Regions from separate parts of the Pinisolibacter sp. genome, predicted to be linked through region 3. Evidence: predicted binding sites of a transcription regulator. Region 3 holds the regulator's gene; each other region holds the start of a gene.
What was found. Region 3 encodes LexA, which represses DNA repair genes until DNA is damaged. Its sites were predicted from a motif close to TGTTCNNNNTGTGTTCNG; they were not measured.
Positions count from the first base shown of each region.

Region 1 (5,309 bases), on a different contig from region 3:
GGGCGCGGCGCTCGCCGGCGCCGGCCCCGGCGCACGTCTGGTGGTGAAACGCATGGCCGACAGGGGCGCCACCGTGGCGGTGGCACTCGGCGGCGCGACGACGGGAGCGGATGCGGAATGACGGTGCATTTCATCGGAGCCGGGCCCGGCGCGGCCGATCTCATCACGGTGCGCGGGCGCGACCTCTTGGCGCGGTGCCCCGTGGTGATGTGGGCCGGCTCGATCATCGCGCCCGAACTCCTGACCCACGCCCGCGCGGACGCCCGCATCGTCGACACGGCGCCGATGTCGCTCGACGAGATCGAGGCGGAATACCTCCGCGCCGACGCCGCGGGCGAAGACGTGGCGCGGCTCCATTCCGGCGACCTCTCGGTGTGGAGCGCCATGGGCGAGCAGATCCGCCGCCTGGAGAAACACGGCATCCCCTACACGGTGACGCCGGGCGTACCCTCCTTCGCCGCCGCCGCCGCCGTTCTCGGCCAGGAACTGACGCTGCCGGAAGTCGCCCAGTCGGTGGTGCTCACCCGCACCTCGGGCCGCGCCTCGGCGATGCCCGAGACCGAGACGCTCGCAGCCTTCGCCGCGACACGGGCGACGCTGGCCGTCCATCTCTCGATCCACGTGTTGCCGAAGATCGTCGCCGAACTGACGCCCGCCTATGGCGCCGACTGCCCGGTGGCGATCGTCTTCCGCGCCACCTGGCCCGACGAGAAGGTGATCCGCGGGACGCTCGCCACCATCGAGGCGGAGCTCGCCGCCGCCGGAGGCCTCGAGCGCACCGCGCTGATCCTGGTCGGCCGGGCGCTCGCGGCGGAGGTCGTCCGCGAGAGCGCGCTCTACGATGCGGGCTATCAGCGGCGGTTCCGCGGCCGGGATTCACGGCCGGAGTGAGCGGGGATCGCGCCGATCCGGTGGGGGGCAGCCATGCGCTCCGCCGCTCTGCGCGATCTCGAAAAGGCCTTTATGGGATGGAGGATCGCAGCGGCTCGGTACGGACCGCCGCGGCCCGCCGCAAGTTCTCTCCGGTCGCCGTACCCTGCGGCCGCCGGGCGTACGACGTTCCGCCGGCGCCCGCGCCGTCCCTTCCCCTCGATGTGAGCTTCGGCTCGAAACGGCTCTTCATGTCTCCTTCGGACCATCGCGATACGCGGGAAGGCTTCCTCTTCGCCGGTGGCGCCTATTTCATGTGGGGCTTCCTGCCGCTCTACATGAAGGCGCTGGCGCACGTGCCGGCCTGGGAGGTGGTGCCGCACCGGATCCTGTGGTCGCTGCCGATCGCCGGATTGGTGGTGTGGTGGCAGGGCAAGGCCGGCGCGCTGGTGAAGGCGGCGACCACGCCGCGCACCCTGGCGATGGCTTTCCTGACCGCCTCGCTGATCTCGGTGAACTGGGGCACCTACGTCTGGGCGATCGGCGCCGGACGGGCGCTGGAGACGGCGCTCGGCTACTACATCAACCCGCTGTTCTCGGTGTTCCTCGCCGCCGTGCTGATCGGCGAGCGGCTGAGCCGGCCGCAGGTCTTCGCCATCTTCCTCGCCGCCCTCGCGGTGGCGCTCCTCACCTGGGAGGCCGGCGGCCTGCCCTGGGTGTCGATCGTCCTCACCGTCTCCTGGGGCTTCTACGCCTATTTCAAGCGCACCCTGCCGGTCGATCCGACCCAGGGCTTCCTGCTCGAGGTGACGCTTCTGGCGCTGCCCTCCCTCGCGATGTTCGGCTGGCTCGAGCGCGAGGGCGCCTCGCACTTCCTCCACACCGGCGCCACCGACGCGCTTCTCCTCGTCGGCTCCGGCGTCGTCACCGCCATCCCGCTGATGCTCTACGCCACCGGCGCCAAGCTGCTGCGCCTCTCGACCATCGCCGTGATGCAGTATTCCGCCCCGACGATGATCTTCCTCATCGCCGTCTTCGTCTTCCACGAGCCCTTCGGCGCGACCAAGCTCGCCGCCTTCGCCCTGATCTGGACGGCGCTGGTGATCTACACCTGGACGCTGATCGCCGCGGCGCGGCACCGGACGAGGCGTGAAGCCGACCCGCCGCGGTAGAGTGCGAAGCGCGCGACGATCCGAGATACGGCCAGCAAGAACAATGCACGAACAAATTCCCTTGCCCTCCCGATCCGTGACAGAATGCCGGTGATTCGGGTGGACGATCGGGCTATGAACGGCGCCCGCGCCGGGATGGCGACGGGCGAGCGCGAAGGACGGGTGTCGGCAGATGGCGAGTGACGATCTCTTCGGCGGAGCGGCGACGGCGCGCAAGGCGCCGGCGAAGACGCCGGCCGCCAAGGCCGAGGCCGTCAAGGCGGCGCTGACGCTGGCCGCCTCGTCGAAGCGCGCCACGCCCGGCGAGAGCGACTACGACGCTTCCCACATCGAAGTCCTCGAAGGCCTCGAACCGGTTCGCCGCCGCCCCGGCATGTACATCGGCGGCACCGACGAGAAGGCTCTGCACCATCTCTTCGCCGAGGTCATCGACAATTCGATGGACGAGGCGGTGGCCGGCCACGCCTCCTTCATCGAAGTGGCGCTCGACGCCGACGGGACGCTGACCATCGCCGACAACGGCCGCGGTATCCCGGTCGATCCGCACCCGAAGTTCCCCGACAAATCCGCCCTCGAAGTCATCATGACCATGCTGCATTCGGGCGGAAAGTTCGACGGCAAAGCATACGAGACCTCGGGCGGTCTGCACGGCGTCGGCGTGTCGGTGGTCAATGCACTTTCCGAGTTCCTCGAGGTCGAGGTCGCCAAGAACCGGCGGCTCTATCGCCAACGCTTCTCTCGCGGCAATCCGCAGGGTGGGCTCGAAAGTCTCGGCGAGATCATGAACCGTCGCGGCACCACGGTGCGCTTCCGCCCCGATCCCCAGATCTTCGGCGAGGGCGCGCGCTTCAAGGCGGAACGCATCTACCGCATGGCCCGCTCCAAGGCCTATCTCTTCGGCGGCGTCGAGATCCGTTGGTCCTGCGCACCGGAATGCGTGTCGCAGGCCGATCCGGTGCCGGACAAGGCGGTCTTCCACTTCCCCGGCGGCCTGAAGGACTTCCTCGCCGAACGGCTGAAGGGCGAGCGCCTCGTCTGCGAGGACTTCTTCGCGGGAAAGACGGCGAAGACGTCGGGCCACGGCGCGGTCGAATGGGCGGTCGCCTGGTTCGCCGGCGACGGCTTCGTCTCCTCCTACTGCAACACCGTGCCGACCCCCGAGGGCGGCACTCACGAGGCCGGCTTCCGCATCGCGCTCCTGCGCGGCCTCAAGGCCTACGCCGATCTCGTCGGCAACAAACGGGCCGGCGTGCTGACCACCGACGACGTCATGACCTCCTCGGGCGCCATGCTGTCGGTCTTCATCCGCGAACCGGAGTTCGTCGGCCAGACCAAGGACAAGCTCGCCACTCAGGAGGCGAGCCGCATCGTCGAGACGGCGATCAAGGACGCCTTCGACCACTGGATCGCCGCCTCGCCCGCCAATGCCGCGAAACTCCTCGAATGGACGATCGAGCGCGCCGAGGAGCGCCTCAAGCGTCGCCAGGAGAAGGAGGTCCTGCGCAAGACCGCGGTGCGCAAGCTGCGCCTGCCGGGCAAGCTCGCCGACTGCTCCGACAGCGCCGCGCAGGGCTCCGAACTCTTCATCGTCGAGGGCGATTCGGCCGGCGGCTCGGCCAAGCAGGCACGCGATCGCCGTTCCCAGGCGGTGCTGCCGCTCCGCGGCAAGATCCTCAACGTCGCCTCGGCGACGCGCGAGAAGCTGGGCGCCAACCAGCAGCTCGCCGACCTCGTCCAGGCGCTCGGATGCGGGTTGCGCTCCGCCTATCGCGACGAGGATCTGCGCTACGACAAGATCATCGTCATGACCGACGCCGACGTCGACGGCGCCCACATCGCCTCGCTGCTCGTCACCTTCTTCTGGCGCGAGATGCCCAACCTCGTGAGGAGCGGCCACCTCTATCTCGCCGTACCGCCGCTCTACCGGCTGACCCACGGCGCCAAGACCGCCTACGCCCGCGACGAGGCGCATCGCGACGAGCTGATGCGGACGATGTTCAAGAACAAGAAGCCCGAGATCGGCCGCTTCAAGGGCCTCGGCGAGATGATGCCGAACCAGCTCAAGGAGACGACCATGGATCCGCGCTCGCGCACCCTTCTGCGCGTCGGCATCCTCGACGACAGCGAACAACCGACGGCGGATTCGGTCGAGCGCCTGATGGGCAACAAGCCCGAGGCCCGCTTCACCTTCATCCAGGAACGCGCCGCCTTCGCCGACGAGTTGGAACTGGACATCTGAGAGAGCGATGATTCCGACCGGTCGGTCGGTAAGCTCGCCTCCCTCTCCCGACCCGAACGCGATCCGGCTACATACCGACCGGTCGGAACCCTGTCGTCGCCACCAGCCCGCCGCGGCGATCGAACACCGCCACCTCGAGCGCGATCGGCGCGCCGTCGAGGAGCTTCGCCGCCGTTCGCCAGCCGGCCTCGGCGATCGGCGTGCCGAGATCGAAGCCGGTTTCGCGCGCGATCTCCAGCACTTCGAGCGCCGTGTTGGCTCCCCTCACCCGCGCGACCACATCCGCCGCCGCACCCGCCTGCGCCGCGATTTCAGCCAGGAAATCGTGATCGACCGACCCACGCTTGGAGTGGAGATCGGCGAGCCCCTGCGCCAGCTTGACCATCTTGCCGATGCCGCCGGCGACGGTCACCCGCTCGACCGGATGGCTGCGCAGGTACTTCGCCATACCGCCGACGAAGTCGCCCATGTCGATGAGCTGCACCTCGTCGAGGCGGTGGAGCGCCTGCACCGCGACCTCGCTCGTGTGGCCGGTCGACCCGGCGACGTGGGTGAACCCCATGGCGCGGGCGACGTCGATGCCGCGGTGGATCGAATGGATCCAGGCGGCGCAGGAGAAGGGCACGACGATGCCGGTCGTCCCCAGGATCGACAGGCCACCGAGGATGCCGAGGCGCGGGTTCAGCGTCTTCACCGCGATCTTCTCGCCGTTCGGGATCGAGATCTCGACCTCGACGTCCACCGCGGCCCCAGCGGCTTCCGCGACTTCGGCGAGGGCGCGGGCGATCATGGCGCGCGGCACGGGATTGATCGCCGGCTCGCCGACGGCGAGCGGCAGACCGGGACGGGTGATGGTGCCGACCCCGTCTCCGGCGCGAAAGACGACCCCCCTCCCCGCCGCAGCGCGGCGAACGGTCGCGACGACGAGCGCGCCGTGGGTGACGTCGGGGTCGTCGCCGGCGTCCTTGACCACGCCGGCGCGGGCGAAATCGGCACCGATTTCGGTGGTGGCCAGCGCGAAGCTCGGC
Region 1 is NZ_DAIPZB010000022.1:50,474-55,782, reverse strand. It holds gene V7Q42_RS11310 (cobalamin biosynthesis protein) at 1-121, shown strand, start outside; gene cobM (precorrin-4 C(11)-methyltransferase) at 118-891, shown strand; gene rarD (EamA family transporter RarD) at 1,122-2,042, shown strand; gene parE (DNA topoisomerase IV subunit B) at 2,215-4,281, shown strand; gene V7Q42_RS11290 (cobalt-precorrin-5B (C(1))-methyltransferase) at 4,349-5,309, opposite strand, start outside.
Region 1: a site for LexA is predicted at 2,079-2,096, ahead of parE (DNA topoisomerase IV subunit B). Genes of this name have one in related genera too.

Region 2 (5,309 bases), on a different contig from region 3:
CCCTCGAAACGCTCGCCGCGGCCGACGTGATCGCCTGCGAAGACACCCGCGTCACCCGCATCCTCACCGATCGCTATCGCATCCGCACGCCGCTCATCTCCTACAACGACCACAACGCCGCCGAACGCCGCCCGCACCTCCTCGCGCTTCTCGACGAGGGCAAAGCGGTCGTGCTGGTCTCCGACGCCGGCACGCCGCTGGTTTCCGATCCCGGCTACAAGCTCGTCGCCGAGGCCCTCGCGAGCGGCCACCGGGTGGTGCCGATCCCCGGCGCTTCGGCCATGCTCGCCGCCCTCGTCGCCTCGGGCCTGCCCTCCGACGCCTTCCTCTTCGCCGGTTTCCTCGCCCCGAAGAGCGAGGCGCGCCGCCGCCGCATCGAGGAACTGGCGCGCGTGCCCGCGACGCTCATCTTCTACGAGAGCCCGCATCGCCTCGCCGATTGCCTCGCCGATCTCGCCGCCGTCCTCGGCGAGACCCGCCCGGCGGTGATCGCCCGCGAACTCACCAAGCATTTCGAGGAAGTGGTGCGCGGCGACCTCGCCACCCTCGCCCGCGACTTCGCCGCCCGTGCCGTCAAGGGCGAGATCGTCGTCCTCGTCGGCCCGCCCGGCGAGGAGGCGACGAGCGAGATCGACGTCGACGCCATGTTGCGCGCCGCCCTCGCCAGACAGGCGCCCGGCAAGGCGGTCGCCGAAGTGGCGCGCCTGACCGGCGCCGATCGCAAGGCGCTCTACGAGCGCGCCATGGCGCTGAAGGACGAGACGAGGGGGCGGTGATGCGCGAGCGCGGCCTCGACGAACGCCGCCGGGCCGAGAGCCTCGGCCTCGCCGCCGAGACCCGCGCCGCCTGGATGCTCCGATTGAAGTTCCACCGCATCCTGGCCCGCCGCTTCCGCTGCGGCGCCGGCGAGATCGATCTCGTCGCCGCCCGCGGCCGCACCCTGGTCTTCGTCGAGGTCAAGGCGCGCGACACGGTCGAGGCGGCGATCGACGCGGTGACGCCGCGGGCGCGCGCCCGCATCCTCGCCGCGGCCGACGTCTACGTCGCCCACAACCCCGCCTACGCCGATCACGATCGCCGCTTCGACATCGTCGCGGTTCTGCCCGGCCGATGGCCGCGGCAACTCGCCGACGCCTTCCGCGCCGATGATCTCGATCTGCCCCGGCGGTGGTGAGGGGTCCATCCGCGTGATTCACGTGGAACATCTCTCCGCCGATCACATCGAGATGACCCGCCGCGCCGTTGTCGCTCACCCGCCCGCGCGCTAGAACGGGCGGGCCTCACACCGGAGCTCGCCCGCAGATGACGTTGAACGTCGCCGTCCAGATGGACCACATCGCCTCGATTCGCATCGCCGGCGATTCGACCTTCGCCCTCCTCCTGGAGGCGCAGGCGCGCGGTCACCGTCTGTGGCACTACACGCCCGACCGTCTGGCGCTGCGCGACGGCCGCGTCTTCGCCGCGGTGGAAACGCTGCAGGTGCGCGACGTCGCCGGCGATCACTTCACCCTCGGCGCCGCCGAGCGCGTCGATCTCGCCCGTTTCGACACGATCCTCCTGCGCCAGGACCCGCCCTTCGATCTCCACTACGTCACCACCACCCATTTCCTCGAGCGCATCCATCCGAAGACCCTGGTGGTCAACGATCCGGCGAGCGTCCGCGACGCGCCGGAGAAGATCTTCGTCACCGAGTTCCCCGACCTGATGCCGCCGACCCTGATCTCGCGCGACGCCGACGAGATCCGCGCCTTCCGCGCCGAACACCGCGACATCGTCATGAAGCCGCTCTACGGCCACGGCGGCGCGGCGGTCTTCCGGGTGCGCGCCGAGGACGAGAACTTCGGCTCGCTGATGGACATGTTCTCCTCGACCTGGCGCGAACCCTGGGTGATCCAGCGCTATCTCCCCGAGGTCCGCAACGGCGACAAGCGCATCATCCTGGTCGACGGCGAATTCGCCGGAGCGGTCAATCGCGTGCCGGCGGCCGACGACCTGCGCTCCAACATGGTGCGCGGCGGTCAGGCGGCGGCGACCGAGCTCTCCCCGCGCGAACGCGAGATCTGCGAACGCATCGGTCCGTCCTTGCGCGAGCGCGGCCTGATTCTCGTCGGCATCGACGTCATCGGCGACTATCTCACCGAGATCAACGTCACCTCGCCGACCGGCATCCGTGCCATTCGCCGTCTCGGCGGCCCCGACATCGCCGCCCGCGTCTGGGATGTGATCGAGGCGCGCATCGGCCGCAGCTGAGGCCGCGGCGAAGGTCATGAGGGAGGGGTCGGTCTCATGCGGACGGGTCGTCACGGTCTCGCGGCTCTCGCTCTCGCGCTCCTCGTCGTTTCGGCGCCGGCCGCGGCGGCGGGAAAGCGCTTCGCCGTCGTCGTGCCGACCGTCGCGAACCCCTTCTACGACGCCGTGGCCGAAGGTTGCCGCGCTCGCGCCGCCACCTTTCCGGAGACGACCTGCGTCGTCCTCGGTCCCGGCGGCGAGGAGAAGCGCAGCCAGGGCGAGATCCTGAAGGATCTCGTCGCCGAGAAGATCGACGGCATCGCCGTCTCGCCGGCCCGCCTCGACGAGGTGACCCCCGCTTTGACCGCGGCGAAGGCCGCCGGCATCCCCGTCGTCGCCTTCGACGCCGACCTGCCGGAGCCGCTGCGCGCCGCCTTCGTCGGCACCAACGCCCGCGACTTCGGCCGCGCCCTCGGCTCGTCGCTGCGCCGCTGGAAGCAGGCCGGCGGCCGCTATGCCCTGATCTCCGGCGACGCTTCGGTCACGGCGCTGTCCGATCGCGTCGCCGGGGTCCGCGATGCGCTCGGCGCCGGCTGGACCGAGATCGAAGGATCGCCGGCGATCACCACCGGCGAAGCCCGCTCCGCCGCCGGCCTCGTCGATCGCTTTCTCACCGATCATGCCGATCTCGATGCGGTGATCTCGGTCGGCGCCTGGCCGCTCCTCGCCGAAGACACCTGGCGCGACATCGCCGCCCGCCACAAGGAACGCTTCGACCGCGCCAAGGTGGTGATCGTCGTCGCCGATGCCCTGCCGCTGGAGCGCCAGCTGGTCCGCGAGGGCCTCGGCCACGTCCTGGTCGGCCAGCGCCCCGCCGACATGGGCGCCCGCCTCGCCGAGGTGCTCGACGCCCTCGCTGCCGAACGCCGCGCCCCCGACATCGTCTACGTCGGTTTCGAGGTCCTGACCCGCCGCGATCTCCTCGCCGAACCGCAGTGATGACGGGCGGTTCCCCCGGCGATCCGGCTCCGTTCTCGCGTCACAACCGATTGCAACCGGAAGGCCGCTCTACGGTTGCGTGAGTTCCCGGAATGTTCTATGAACATACCGGAGAGGTTCGGGCACGGGGCGTGTCATGGTCGCGCGGGTCACCACGGTCGCATTCCAGGGCATCGAGGCGGTGCCGGTCGACGTCCAGGTGCAGATCACCTCGGGCAACCCCTGTTTCGCCCTTGTCGGTCTGCCCGATAAGACCGTCGGCGAGAGCCGCGAGCGCATCCGCGCCGCCCTCCACGCCTCCGGCCTCGCCCTGCCGCAGCGCCGCATCACCGTCAATCTCGCCCCCGCCGACCTGCCCAAGGAGGGCAGCCACTACGACCTGCCGATTGCGCTGGCCATCCTGGCGGCGATCGGCGCCATGCCCGGCGATCAACTGATGGACTGGGTGGCGCTCGGCGAACTGTCGCTCGACGGCACCATCGCCTCCGTCGCCGGCGTGCTGCCCGCCGCCATCGGCGCTACGGCGTTGGAGAAAGGTCTGATCTGTCCGGCCGATTCGGGCGGCGAGGCCGCCTGGGCGAGCCCCGATCTCGCCATCGTCGCCGGCCGCAGCCTCGTCCAGCTCGCCAATCACTTCAAGGGAACCCAGGTGATCTCCCGGCCGAGCCCCAGGATCCGCGAGATCGCCGCGGCGCTGCCCGACCTCGCCGACGTCAAGGGCCAGGAGACCGCCAAGCGCGCCCTCGAGATCGCCGCCGCCGGCGGCCACAATCTGCTGATGGTCGGCCCGCCCGGCTCGGGCAAGTCGATGTTGGCCTCCCGCCTGCCGTCGATCCTGCCGCCGCTCGCCCCGCGCGAATTGCTGGAGGTGTCGATGATCGCCTCGATCGCCGGTGAACTGGCCGACGGCCGCCTCTCCGATCGCCGCCCCTTCCGCGCCCCCCACCATTCCGCCTCGATGGCGGCATTGGTCGGCGGGGGCTTACGCGCCCGCCCCGGCGAGGTGTCGCTCGCCCACAACGGCGTGCTCTTCCTCGACGAGTTGCCCGAGTTCAATCCGCAGGTGCTCGACAGCCTGCGCCAGCCGCTCGAATCCGGTGAGGTGGTCATCGCCCGCGCCAATCACCGGGTGAGCTATCCCGCCCGTATCCAGCTCGTCGCCGCCATGAACCCCTGCCGCTGTGGCCATGCCGGCGATCCCGGCCACACCTGCCGACGCGGTAATCGCTGCGCCGCCGATTATCAGGAACGCATCTCCGGTCCGCTCCTCGATCGCATCGACCTGCGCGTCGAAGTCGCCGCCGTCACCGCCGCCGATCTGGTGCTGCCGCCGCCGAGCGAAGGGTCGCGCGAGGTCGCCGCCCGTGTCGCCGCGGCACGCAACCGCCAGATCGCCCGTTTCGGCGCCCTCGGCCTCGACCGGATGCGCACCAATGCCGACATGTCGGCCTCGTTGGTGGACGAGATCGTCCGCCCCGATCGCGCCGGCGCCGCGCTGCTCGCCGATGCCGCCGACAAGCTGCGCCTCTCCGCCCGCGCCTATCACCGCGTCCTCAAGGTCGCCCGTACCCTCGCCGATCTCGACGGGTCCGATCAGGTCGGCCGCATCCACCTCGCCGAGGCGCTGAGCTATCGCAGCTGCGGCAACCGTCTGGCGCTCGCCGCCTGAGAGGAGATCCGATCGATTCGTTCCGATCTCGTGATCCATCGATCGGCCGAATCCCGACCGAACGCGACGTTTCGGCCGGAGGCGGGCGTCGCGAAGCGATCCGCCGGGGTCCGCAGGAGCCGCTCCGCCGAAATGCGATGCAGAGCCGAGTCGAATCGCTCTTCGCGGCCGCGGACACCGCGGGTCGGCGTCCCCGGGTCACACCGCGCCGTCAAGTCTTTCGCAACTCCGATCTCCTATCGTGTGGATCGCAGCGGCCGGCCCCTGAGGACCGGCCGCGTGCCGCCACGCGATCGATCCGCCCGCAACGTGCGTGCGTGTCGACCGCCGGATCGGGAGCGAGCATGCGCGACGGGAAGATCGGTCGTCGAACCGACGATCGGGATGCGACGGCAGCGGACGAAACCGCCCA
Region 2 is NZ_DAIPZB010000040.1:11,493-16,801, forward strand. It holds gene rsmI (16S rRNA (cytidine(1402)-2'-O)-methyltransferase) at 1-776, shown strand, start outside; gene V7Q42_RS16245 (YraN family protein) at 776-1,174, shown strand; gene gshB (glutathione synthase) at 1,303-2,250, shown strand; gene V7Q42_RS16255 (substrate-binding domain-containing protein) at 2,287-3,228, shown strand; gene V7Q42_RS16260 (YifB family Mg chelatase-like AAA ATPase) at 3,365-4,897, shown strand; gene V7Q42_RS16265 (ATP-binding protein) at 5,242-5,309, shown strand, end outside.
Region 2: a site for LexA is predicted at 3,311-3,328, ahead of V7Q42_RS16260 (YifB family Mg chelatase-like AAA ATPase). Genes of this name have one in related genera too.

Region 3 (5,309 bases):
GCCGACTGCATCCTGATCATCATGGCGTCGCTCTCCGACGACGAGGCGAAGGCGCTCGAGGATGCCGCCTTCGCGCTCGGCATGGACGTGCTGATCGAGGTCCACGACGAGGAGGAGACCGAGCGGGCGCTGCGCCTCGCCTCGCCGCTTCTCGGCATCAACAACCGCAACCTCAAGACCTTCGAAGTGTCGCTCACGACCTCCGAACGGCTGGCGGCGATGGTGCCCGACGACCGCCTGCTGGTCGGCGAGAGCGGCATCTTCACCCCCGACGACTGCGCCCGCCTCGAGCGCGTCGGCATCTCCACCTTCCTGGTCGGCGAGAGCCTGATGCGTCAGGCCGACGTCACCGTCGCCACCCGGGCGCTGCTGGCGAAGGCCCGACCATGACCGACGCCCCGCGCCTCACCCATCTCGACGACAGCGGCGCCGCCCACATGGTCGACGTCGGCGACAAGGCCGTGACCTCGCGCACGGCGATCGCCGAGGGCTCGGTCACCATGAAGCCGGAGACGCTGGCGCTGATCCGCGACGGCCTCGCCAAGAAGGGCGATGTCGTCGCCACGGCGCGCATCGCCGGCATCATGGCGGCCAAGAAGACCCACGAGCTGATCCCGCTCTGCCATCCGCTGCTCCTGACCAAGGTCACCCTCGATGTCGAGATCGACGAGACGCTGCCGGGTCTACGTCTCCGCGCCCTCGCCCGCGTCTCGGGGCAGACCGGGGTGGAGATGGAGGCGCTGACCGCCGTTTCCGTCGCCTGTCTCACCGTCTACGACATGGCCAAGGCGGTCGACCGTGGCATGGTGATCGGCGGCATCCGATTGCTCGAGAAGTCCGGCGGCAAGTCGGGCGAATGGCGCGCGGAGTGACATCATGGCGCTGACCCCGGTCGATGTGGCGCTCGCCGCCGTGCTCGAAGGCATCGTGGCGACCGAGTCCGAGATCGTGCCGATCACCGCGGCGCGCGGCCGCGTCCTCGCCGCCGATCTTCACGCCCGCCGCACCCAGCCGCCCTTCGCCGCCGCCGCCATGGACGGCTGGGCGATCCGCGCCGCCGACGCGACCGAGCCCGGCGCGCGCCTGCGGGTCGTCGGCGAGGCCGCCGCCGGCAACGCCTTCGCCGGCACGGTCGAGGCGGGCACCTGCGTGCGCATCTTCACCGGCGCACCGTTGCCGGCCGGCGCCGATACCGTCGTCATGCAGGAGTACACCAGCCGCGACGGCGACACCGTGACCTTCGACGAGGTGGCCGAGCGCGGCCGTCACATCCGCGCCGCCGGCGTCGACTTCCGCGAGGGCGACGTCGGCCCGATCGCCGGCACCCGCCTCGACTTCACCAATCTCGGTCTGGTCGCGGCGATGAACCACGCCGAAATGCCGGTCCACCGGCGCCCGCGTATCGCCGTGCTCGCCACCGGCGACGAGCTGGTGCCGCCGGGCGCCACCCCCGGTCTCGACCAGATCATCGCCTCCAACGGCTATGCGATCACCGCGCTGATCGAGGCGGTCGGCGGCGAGGCGATCGATCTCGGCATCGTTCGCGACGACCTCGACGCGACGATCGCGGCGATCCGCGCCGCCTTCGATCTCGGTGTCGAGGTGCTCGTCACCATCGGCGGCGCCTCGGTCGGCGACCGCGACCACGTCCATGCCGCACTCGCCGCCGCCGGCGTCGAATTCGGCTTCTGGAAGCTCGCCATGCGGCCGGGCAAGCCGCTGATGTTCGGTCGCCGCGGCGCGGCCCGGGTCGTCGGCCTGCCGGGCAATCCTTCGTCGGCGCTGGTCTGCTCGCTGCTCTTCCTGGCGCCCCTGGTGCGCGCGCTCTCCGGCGTGCCCGATCCGCGGCCACGCCAGGAGATCGTCGCCCTCGGACGCGCCGTCGCCGCCAACGACGCCCGCCAGGACTACATGCGCGCCCATCTCGTCGTCGACGCCGACGGCCGGCTCGCCGCGGTCCCCGCCGATACGCAGGATTCCTCGCTGTTGACCCGCTTCGCCGGGACCGACGGCCTCCTGGTGCGCCCGCCCCACGCCCCGCCGGCCGAGGCCGGCGAACCCTGCCGGTTCATCCGCTTCCCCTGAGGCGAAATCCGGACGTATCCATCCGGATCACCGGTTCCGTTCGCCGAAGAGCGCTCGGGAACGGGGATTTTCGGCGGGTCGAATGCGGCATCGCGGAACGCGATCCACCGGACCTCGAGGAGGAAACGACCGCCGGAGCCGTACACCGCGCCCGGGTCGCCGCCATGGCGCGCCTCCGGCATCGAGCGCCCGACGCCACCCGCGGCCGCGGGCACCGCGTCGCCATCGCGGCGATCCGCGCGCCCCGATGCGGCCGGCCCATCGATCTCATGCCCGTTTTGTTCTCGGCGTCGCTTGCGGAACATCCGGGGAACGTGTAGGTTGAGTTCGCGATTTGTACTTGTGGCGAATCGGCCACTCTCCATCGTCGAACGCCATCGACGGCGGGCGAGTGGGCCGTGAGCGATCCGACGAGTGCGAGCGAGATCCGACCCGGCGGGACGATCGTTTCGCCGCGTTTCTTTTCGATCCTGTTCCGCGGCGTGCGCTCTCACGCCGGGACCGACGAGGTGTCGAGCCGATGCTGACGCGCAAGCAGTACGAACTGCTGATGTTCATTCACGAGCGGCTGAAGGAGACCGGCGTGCCGCCCTCCTTCGACGAGATGAAGGATGCGCTCGACCTCCGGTCCAAGTCGGGCATCCATCGGCTGATCACGGCGCTCGAGGAGCGCGGCTTCATCCGCCGCCTGCCCAACCGGGCGCGAGCGCTCGAGGTGGTGCGCCTGCCCGATTCGGTCGCCCCCGGCCTCGCCTCGGCGAGCCGGCCGGGCAAGGGTTTCGCCCCCTCGGTCATCGAGGGCAGCCTCGGCAAGCCGCGCAGCGTGGCGACGGGCGACGACGAGCGGGCCGACGTGGTGACGATCCCCGTCATGGGCCGCATCGCCGCCGGTACGCCGATCTCGGCGATCCAGAACTACACCCACGCCATCCCGGTTCCGATGGACCTCATCGGCGGCGGCGAACATTTCGCTCTCGAGGTGCGCGGCGATTCGATGATCGACGCGGGCATCCTCGACGGCGACACCGTGTTGATCAAACGCTCCGACCACGCCGACTCGGGCGATATCGTCGTCGCCCTGGTCGACGAGGAGGAGGCGACGCTGAAGCGACTGCGCAAGCGCGGCGCCTCGGTAGCGCTGGAAGCCGCCAATCCCGCCTACGAGACGCGGATCTTCGGCCCCGATCGGGTCAAGGTCCAGGGTCGGCTGGTCGGCCTCATCCGCCGCTACTGAGCGGCGCGGACCTCGGCATCGACCGCCTCGGCTTCGCGTTCGAGCGCGGCGATGCGCGGATCGAGCGGGGTCCAGGGACGGGGGCTCGCCGGAAGGCTGGTGCGCAGAAGTACGTCGCGACGCAGATACACCTCGTCCGGTGGGACGGCGGCGACCGCGGGCGCCACGCCGGAGCGGGTCGGCGGCGGGTCGGTGCGCGGTGTGTTCGCTCGCTGCGTGTGACCTCGTTGGGTGTTCCGTCGGCTCGCGGCCGGATCGATAGGAACGCCCCGGTCGCCGCCATCGCCATCCCCGGCTCCCCCACCTGCATCGCCGCCGCCCCCGTCGGCGTCGGGGGCGGCTGTGGCACGCGGGGCGAAGTCGTCGAGGTCGCCCGACGCCGTTTCCGGATCGCGGGTGGGATCGGCGAGTGCGTCGGCGGAGCCGTTTTCGAAGCGTGACCGCTCGTCGGTGTTCCTCGCCGACGAAAGGGCCCCGATCGGTCTCGGCGGACCGGTGAAGTCGAGCGTCGACGCTCCGGTGCGGGCGAGGTCGAGGCGATCGACGACCGTGGTGAGATCGCGGCAGCCCGGCGGCGCGACCAGGGTGGTGATCACCAGGGCGGCGCGTCGGCAATCCTCGTCGAAGGCGCCCGGATGGCGCACCACGGCGATTTCGAGCATGCCGCCGCCCGAACGGCGGGACGACGCGCCCGGACCGCCCCGCGGCTGCGATCCGATCGCTCGATCCGACCCGGGGACGACTGCGGCAGGCTCGCCGCCGCCGGGGATCTCGGGGTGGCGCGCTTCGATGCCGGTGCTGCTCCCGTCGGGGGTACGCGTGGCCGCGCCGGGGCGAGCTTCGCGCCCATCGCCGGTCTTCGCGCTGCCGCGAGCTTCGCTCCGGCCACGGGCGTCCTTCGCCGCGGGAACCTCGGCACCCGCGGCGGTATCACCGATTTCGCCGTCGCCGATCTCCCCGTGACGGAAGATGCATCCTGCCGGATCGCAGAGCCACCCCGCGCCGAGACCGGGGTCCTGCGTCGGCCGGGCGTCGTGATCGGCGGCGAGCCAGATCGCCGTGTCGAACCGGTCCTGGCGTCCGGCGAGCACGTGCAGCCGTCCGTCGGCGCCTCGCACCGCCACCGGGCTGCCGTGGCGGCCGATCAGCACGTCGGGGCGCGGCCCGAGGAAGAGCAAGGCACAAGCCGCGGCCGCCGGGATCAGACCGAAAAGTCGGATCCGGCTCTTCCAGGCGGAGAGCCACAGGACGGCGGCGATGCCGAGCGGCATCATCGCCGCATGCGGCGCACCGATCAGCCCGTCGCCGGCCGGCAGCGCCGCGGCCCACCGCCCCACCAGGATCATCCAGTCGATCCCGAGGCCCATCACCTGCAACGGCCAGTGGTCGAGCCCGAACGGCATCGCCAGAGCCGAGAGGACCGCCGCCGGCATGATCACGATGCCGGTCACCGGCAACACCGCCATGTTGGCGAGGATCGAATAGGGGGCGGCGCGGAAGAACGTCCCGGCGATGATCGGCGCGGTGGCGAGACCGGCGACGAGAGAGGAGAAGGCGAAGCCCTCGATGTTGCGGAAGACCCCGCCGACGAGATGGACGACGAGCCCCGCCTCGCGGCGCGGCGGCGGCCGTCGCGATGCCCACCCGCGGTAGAGGTCGTAGGAGGCGACGAGGGCGATCACCGCCAGGAAGCTCATCTGGAAGCTCGGCTCCATCGCCGCCGACGGCGAGACCGCCATGATCAGGATCGCCGCGACGGCCACCGTGTGCATGGTGATCGCCGGCCGATCGACCAGCACCGCGAGGAGCGCCACCGACACCATCAGATGCGAGCGCAGCGCCGCCACCTGGTTGCCGGAGAGCAGGAGGTAGATCGTCGCCGCGACGAAGGCGACCGCCGCCGCCCATTTCTTGATCGGGTAGCCGAGCGCGAGGGCGGGAAAGAGCGCCAGGAGAGCACGGATGGCGACGATCACCCCGCCGGCCACCA
Region 3 is NZ_DAIPZB010000006.1:4,384-9,692, reverse strand. It holds gene trpC (indole-3-glycerol phosphate synthase TrpC) at 1-390, shown strand, start outside; gene moaC (cyclic pyranopterin monophosphate synthase MoaC) at 387-872, shown strand; gene V7Q42_RS03725 (molybdopterin molybdotransferase MoeA) at 877-2,085, shown strand; gene lexA (transcriptional repressor LexA) at 2,606-3,319, shown strand; gene V7Q42_RS03715 (ComEC/Rec2 family competence protein) at 3,313-5,309, opposite strand, start outside.

Region 4 (5,309 bases), on a different contig from region 3:
AAGTTGCCCTGGCCGTCGACCAGGGTGAGGCGCATCGAGAAGTCCTGCGCCATGCGGACGAGCGCGTCGTAGACCGCCTGATCGCCGTGCGGATGATACTTACCGATGACGTCGCCGACGACGCGGGCCGACTTGCGATAGGCCTTGTTCCAGTCGTAGCCGTTCTCGTGCATCGAGAAGAGGATGCGCCGGTGCACCGGCTTCAGGCCGTCGCGCACGTCGGGAAGCGCGCGGGAGACGATCACACTCATGGCGTAATCGAGATAGCTGCGCTTCATCTCGTCGGCGATGGAGATCGGCTTGATGTCGGAGGGGTGATCCCCGCCGTGGGTCGTGTCGTCGCGGCCGGACAAATGCGGTCTCTCTTTCGCGGATTCGGGCGCCCTCGGGCGATCCGTCTCAATAGACGATTCCGCCCGCGAAAGCCAATCGCGATGCCCTCGCCACGGCGATCAGCGGGTAGATTTTCCGAGGTTTTTCGCGCTGTCGGGCGGTTCGCGCCCGGATCGCGCCGCCTCGTTCCGCGCCGTTCCCCACACCCGCATCGCAGCGCACTGGCATTCCGGCGCGGGAGCGGGCACTGTGGGCGGCGGACACCGCGGGTGAGCCATGCTCGACTATCTTCTGGAAGCCTTCGTCACGCTCTTCGTCACCGTCGACCCGCTCGGGCTGGCGCCGCTGTTCATCGGCCTGACCGCCGGGTTGAGCGCCGCCGACAGGCGCCGGATCGCGGTGCGCGCCACCTCGATCGCCGCGGTGATCCTGCTGTTCTTCGCCTTCGCCGGCGGCAAGCTTCTGTCGCTGATGGGGATCTCGCTCGCCGCCTTCCGCATCGCCGGCGGCCTGCTGCTGTTCTCCACCGCCTTCCAGATGGTGTTCTCGCAGAAGGAGCCGCGCGACAAGTCGGACGCCGATCGCGCCGTCGGCGTCGATCACGTCCGCGACATCGCCGCCTTCCCGCTGGCGATCCCGCTGCTCGCCGGCCCCGGCGCCATCTCCGCCACCATCCTCGCCGCCACCAAGGCGCCGACCTGGATGCATCTCGCCGGCTTCCTCGGCCTCGTCGCCGCGGTGCTGGCGATCAGCCTGATGGTCTTCCTGCTGGCCGATCCGATCGACCGGCGCATCGGCGAAACCGGGCGCGTCGTCATCGGCCGCCTGCTCGGCCTGCTCCTCGCCGCCCTCGCCGTCCAGTTCGTCGCCGACGGCGTCAAGGCGATCATGACCACGTGACACGCGGTACGAACGCCGGCCTCCCGCCCGCCGCGCACGGCGCCGCGGCACCGAGAGGCGCGACGGCCGATGCGGCTCTCACGTCTCGCGGTTTGCCGATCCCTGCGGCCCCGAACGTCTCGAGCCGCCTCTCGTCCGACCGCTCCGTCCCCCCTCAGAACGGGATCTCGTCGTCCATGTCGGCGGACGGCGGCGGATTGTTGAAACCGCCGGAGCGCTGCCCGCCCCCGCCGCCGCCCGAGCGCGCCTGCGACCCGCCGCCACCACCGTAGCCGCCGCGACCGCCGCCGCCGCCCCGGCCGTAGCCGCCACCGAAGTCGTCGCCGCCACCACCGAAGTCGTCGCCACCACCGGCGCCGCCGCGGCCGCCGCCGGGGCTGTCGAGCATGGTCAGCGTCGAGTTGAAGCCCTGCAGCACCACCTCGGTCGAATAGCGCTTCTGGCCCTGCTGGTCCTCCCACTCGCGGGTCTGCAGCGCGCCCTCGATGTAGACCTTCATGCCCTTCTTCAGATACTGCTCGCAGACCTTGGCGAGACCCTCGTTGAAGATCACCACCCGGTGCCACTCGGTCTTCTCGCGCCGTTCGCCGGAGTTGCGGTCGCGCCAGCTCTCGGAGGTGGCGATGCGCAGGTTGACGATCGGCCGGCCGTCCTGGGTCCGGCGGATCTCCGGATCGGCGCCGAGATTGCCGACGAGAATGACCTTGTTCACGCTGCCCGACATGTCGTCCTCCCGACCGCGCCCACCGGCGGGTCCGTCATCCGGCCACCCCACCCGGCGGCCGCCTTCCTGTCTCCCGACGCCCCTACCCCTCGTGGCCGAGAGGCACGGAATCGCCGATCTTCCCACAAGCTCTAGACCCTCCCTCCGTCGGCGGCGACGCGACCGGCGGTCCGAAACGCCGCCGCGAGACGTTCTCCACAGGCTTGTCCACAGCCCCGGCCCGCAACGCTTCCCCGCGCCCACCGCGAAGCTCCTCGAGCTAACATGCCGCCGGCGCGAAGGCGGCCGGGACCGCTTGCCTTTGTTCCTCTTATGTTCTATTCGATGAACCACGACGGCGCAAGCCCGGATTCGGGAGCCCGGCGCGGAACGACGCGAGGCCGAAGCGCACCAGCGCGGCGACCGATCGCGAGGATCGCGGAGACGAAATGACGGACCGGTCGAGCGAGGCGAAGATCTCCGCCTCCGAACGCGAAGCGGCGGCGATCGCCACCCGGCGGCTGTTCGAGCACGCCCAGAAGACGATCTCGATCCGCGGCGCGCGCGAGCACAATCTCAAGAACGTCGACCTCGACCTGCCGCGCGACAGTCTCGTCGTCATGACCGGCCTCTCCGGCTCGGGCAAATCGTCGCTCGCCTTCGACACCATCTACGCCGAGGGCCAGCGCCGCTACGTCGAGAGCCTCTCGGCCTACGCCCGCCAGTTCCTCGAGATGATGCAGAAGCCCGACGTCGACCAGATCGACGGCCTCTCGCCGGCGATCTCGATCGAGCAGAAGACGACGTCGAAGAACCCGCGCTCCACCGTCGGCACGGTGACCGAGATCTACGACTACATGCGCCTGCTCTTCGCCCGCATCGGTGTACCCTATTCGCCGGCGACCGGCCTGCCGATCGAGAGCCAGACCGTCTCCCTGATGGTCGACAAGGTGCTGGCCCTGCCCGAGCGCACCCGCCTCTTCCTGCTCGCCCCCGTGGTGCGCGGCCGAAAGGGCGAATATCGCAAGGAACTCATGGAGTTCCAGAAGAAGGGCTTCCAGCGCGTCAAGGTCGACGGCACCTTCTACGAGATCGCCGACGCCCCGGCGCTCGACAAGAAGCTGAAGCACGACATCGAAGTGGTGGTCGACCGCATCGCCGTCCGCCCCGACCTCGGCACCCGCCTCGCCGATAGTTTCGAGACCGCGCTGAAGCTCGCCGACGGCATCGCCTTCATCGAATACGCCGACGAGACGGAGGCCGACGGCTCGCCGAAGCGCATCGTCTTTTCGGAAAAATTCGCCTGCCCGGTCTCCGGCTTCACCATCGCCGAGATCGAGCCGCGGCTCTTCTCCTTCAACAACCCCTTCGGCGCCTGTCCGACCTGCGGCGGCCTCGGCTCGGAACAGAAGATCGACCCGGAGCTGGTCGTCCCCGATCCGTCGCTGTCGCTGAAGAAGGGCGCCGTCGCGCCCTGGGCGAAGTCGACCTCGCCCTTCTACATGCAGACGCTCGAGGCGCTCGCCGCCCACTACGGCTTCTCGATGACCAAGCCGTGGAAGGACCTTCCGCAGGAGGGGCGCGACGCCATCCTCTACGGCACCGGCCGCACCGCGATCGAATTCGCCTACGACGACGGTCTCCGGCATCACAAGACGCGCAAGACCTTCGAGGGCCTGATCCCGAACTTCGAGCGGCGCTGGCGCGAGACCGAGAGCGAATGGTCGCGCGAGGAGATCGAGCGCTATTTCGCCACCACGCCGTGCCGTGATTGCGCCGGCCATCGCCTCAAGCCCGAGGCGCTGGCGGTGAAGATCGACACCCTCCACATCGGCGAAGTCGCCGAGATGTCGATCCGCAAGGCGCTGCCGTGGTTCAGCGGGCTCCCCGACCGCCTGACGGGAAAGCAGAACGAAATCGCGGTGCGCATCCTCAAGGAGATCCGCGAGCGCTTGCAGTTCCTCGACGACGTCGGCCTCGAATACCTGACGCTCGCCCGTAACTCCGGCACGCTCTCCGGCGGCGAGAGCCAGCGCATCCGCCTGGCGAGCCAGATCGGCTCGGGCCTCACCGGTGTGCTCTACGTCCTCGACGAACCGTCGATCGGCCTGCATCAGCGCGACAACGCCCGCCTCCTCGACACGCTGAAACACCTGCGCGACCTCGGCAACACGGTGATCGTCGTCGAACATGACGAGGACGCCATCCTCACGGCGGATTACGTCGTCGACGTCGGCCCCGGCGCCGGCATCCACGGCGGCCACGTCGTCGCTCGAGGAACTCCCGCCGAGGTCATGGCGAACCCGGATTCGCTCACCGGGAAATATCTCTCCGGCGCCCTCGCCGTGGCGGTGCCGAAGAAGCGCCGGCGCATCGACAAGGGCCGGGCGTTGAAGGTCGTCGGCGCCCGCGGCAACAATCTGAAGTCCGTCACCGCCGAGATCCCGCTCGGCGTCTTCACCTGCGTCACCGGCGTCTCCGGCGGCGGCAAGTCGACCTTCCTGATCGACACGCTGTTCCGCGCCGTGTCGCGCAAGCTCAACAATTCCAAGGAGAATCCGGCGCCGCACGAGCGCATCGAAGGGCTCGAGTTCATCGACAAGGTGATCGACATCGACCAGTCGCCGATCGGCCGCACGCCGCGATCCAACCCCGCGACCTACACCGGCGCCTTCACCCCGATCCGCGAGTGGTTCGCCGGCCTGCCGGAGGCCAAGGCGCGCGGCTACGAGCCGGGCCGCTTCTCCTTCAACGTCAAGGGCGGGCGCTGCGAGGCATGTCAGGGCGACGGCGTCATCAAGATCGAGATGCACTTCCTGCCCGACGTCTACGTCACCTGCGACACCTGCAAGGGCAAACGCTACAATCGCGAGACCCTCGAGGTGCTGTTCAAGGGTCGCTCGATCGCCGACGTGCTCGACATGACGGTGGACGAGGGCGTCGACTTCTTCGCCGCCGTGCCGGCGATCCGCGACAAGCTCGTCACCCTCTCCCAGGTCGGCCTCGGCTACATCCACATCGGCCAACAGGCGACGACGCTGTCCGGCGGCGAGGCGCAGCGCGTCAAACTGTCGAAGGAACTGGCCCGCCGCTCGACCGGCAAGACGCTCTACATCCTCGACGAGCCGACCACCGGCCTGCACTTCCACGACGTCGCCAAACTGCTCGAGGTGCTGCACGAATTGGTCGACCAGGGCAACACCGTGGTGGTGATCGAGCACAATCTCGAGGTGATCAAGACCGCCGATTGGATCCTCGATCTCGGCCCCGAGGGCGGCGACGGCGGCGGCGAGATCGTCGCGGCCGGCCGTCCCGAGGACGTGGTGAAGGAGCCGCGCAGCCACACCGGCCGCTTCCTCGCCGAACTGTTGGC
Region 4 is NZ_DAIPZB010000031.1:48,181-53,489, forward strand. It holds gene gyrA (DNA gyrase subunit A) at 1-353, opposite strand, end outside; gene V7Q42_RS14320 (MarC family protein) at 610-1,233, shown strand; gene V7Q42_RS14325 (single-stranded DNA-binding protein) at 1,388-1,957, opposite strand; gene uvrA (excinuclease ABC subunit UvrA) at 2,458-5,309, shown strand, end outside.
Region 4: a site for LexA is predicted at 2,260-2,277, ahead of uvrA (excinuclease ABC subunit UvrA). Genes of this name have one in related genera too.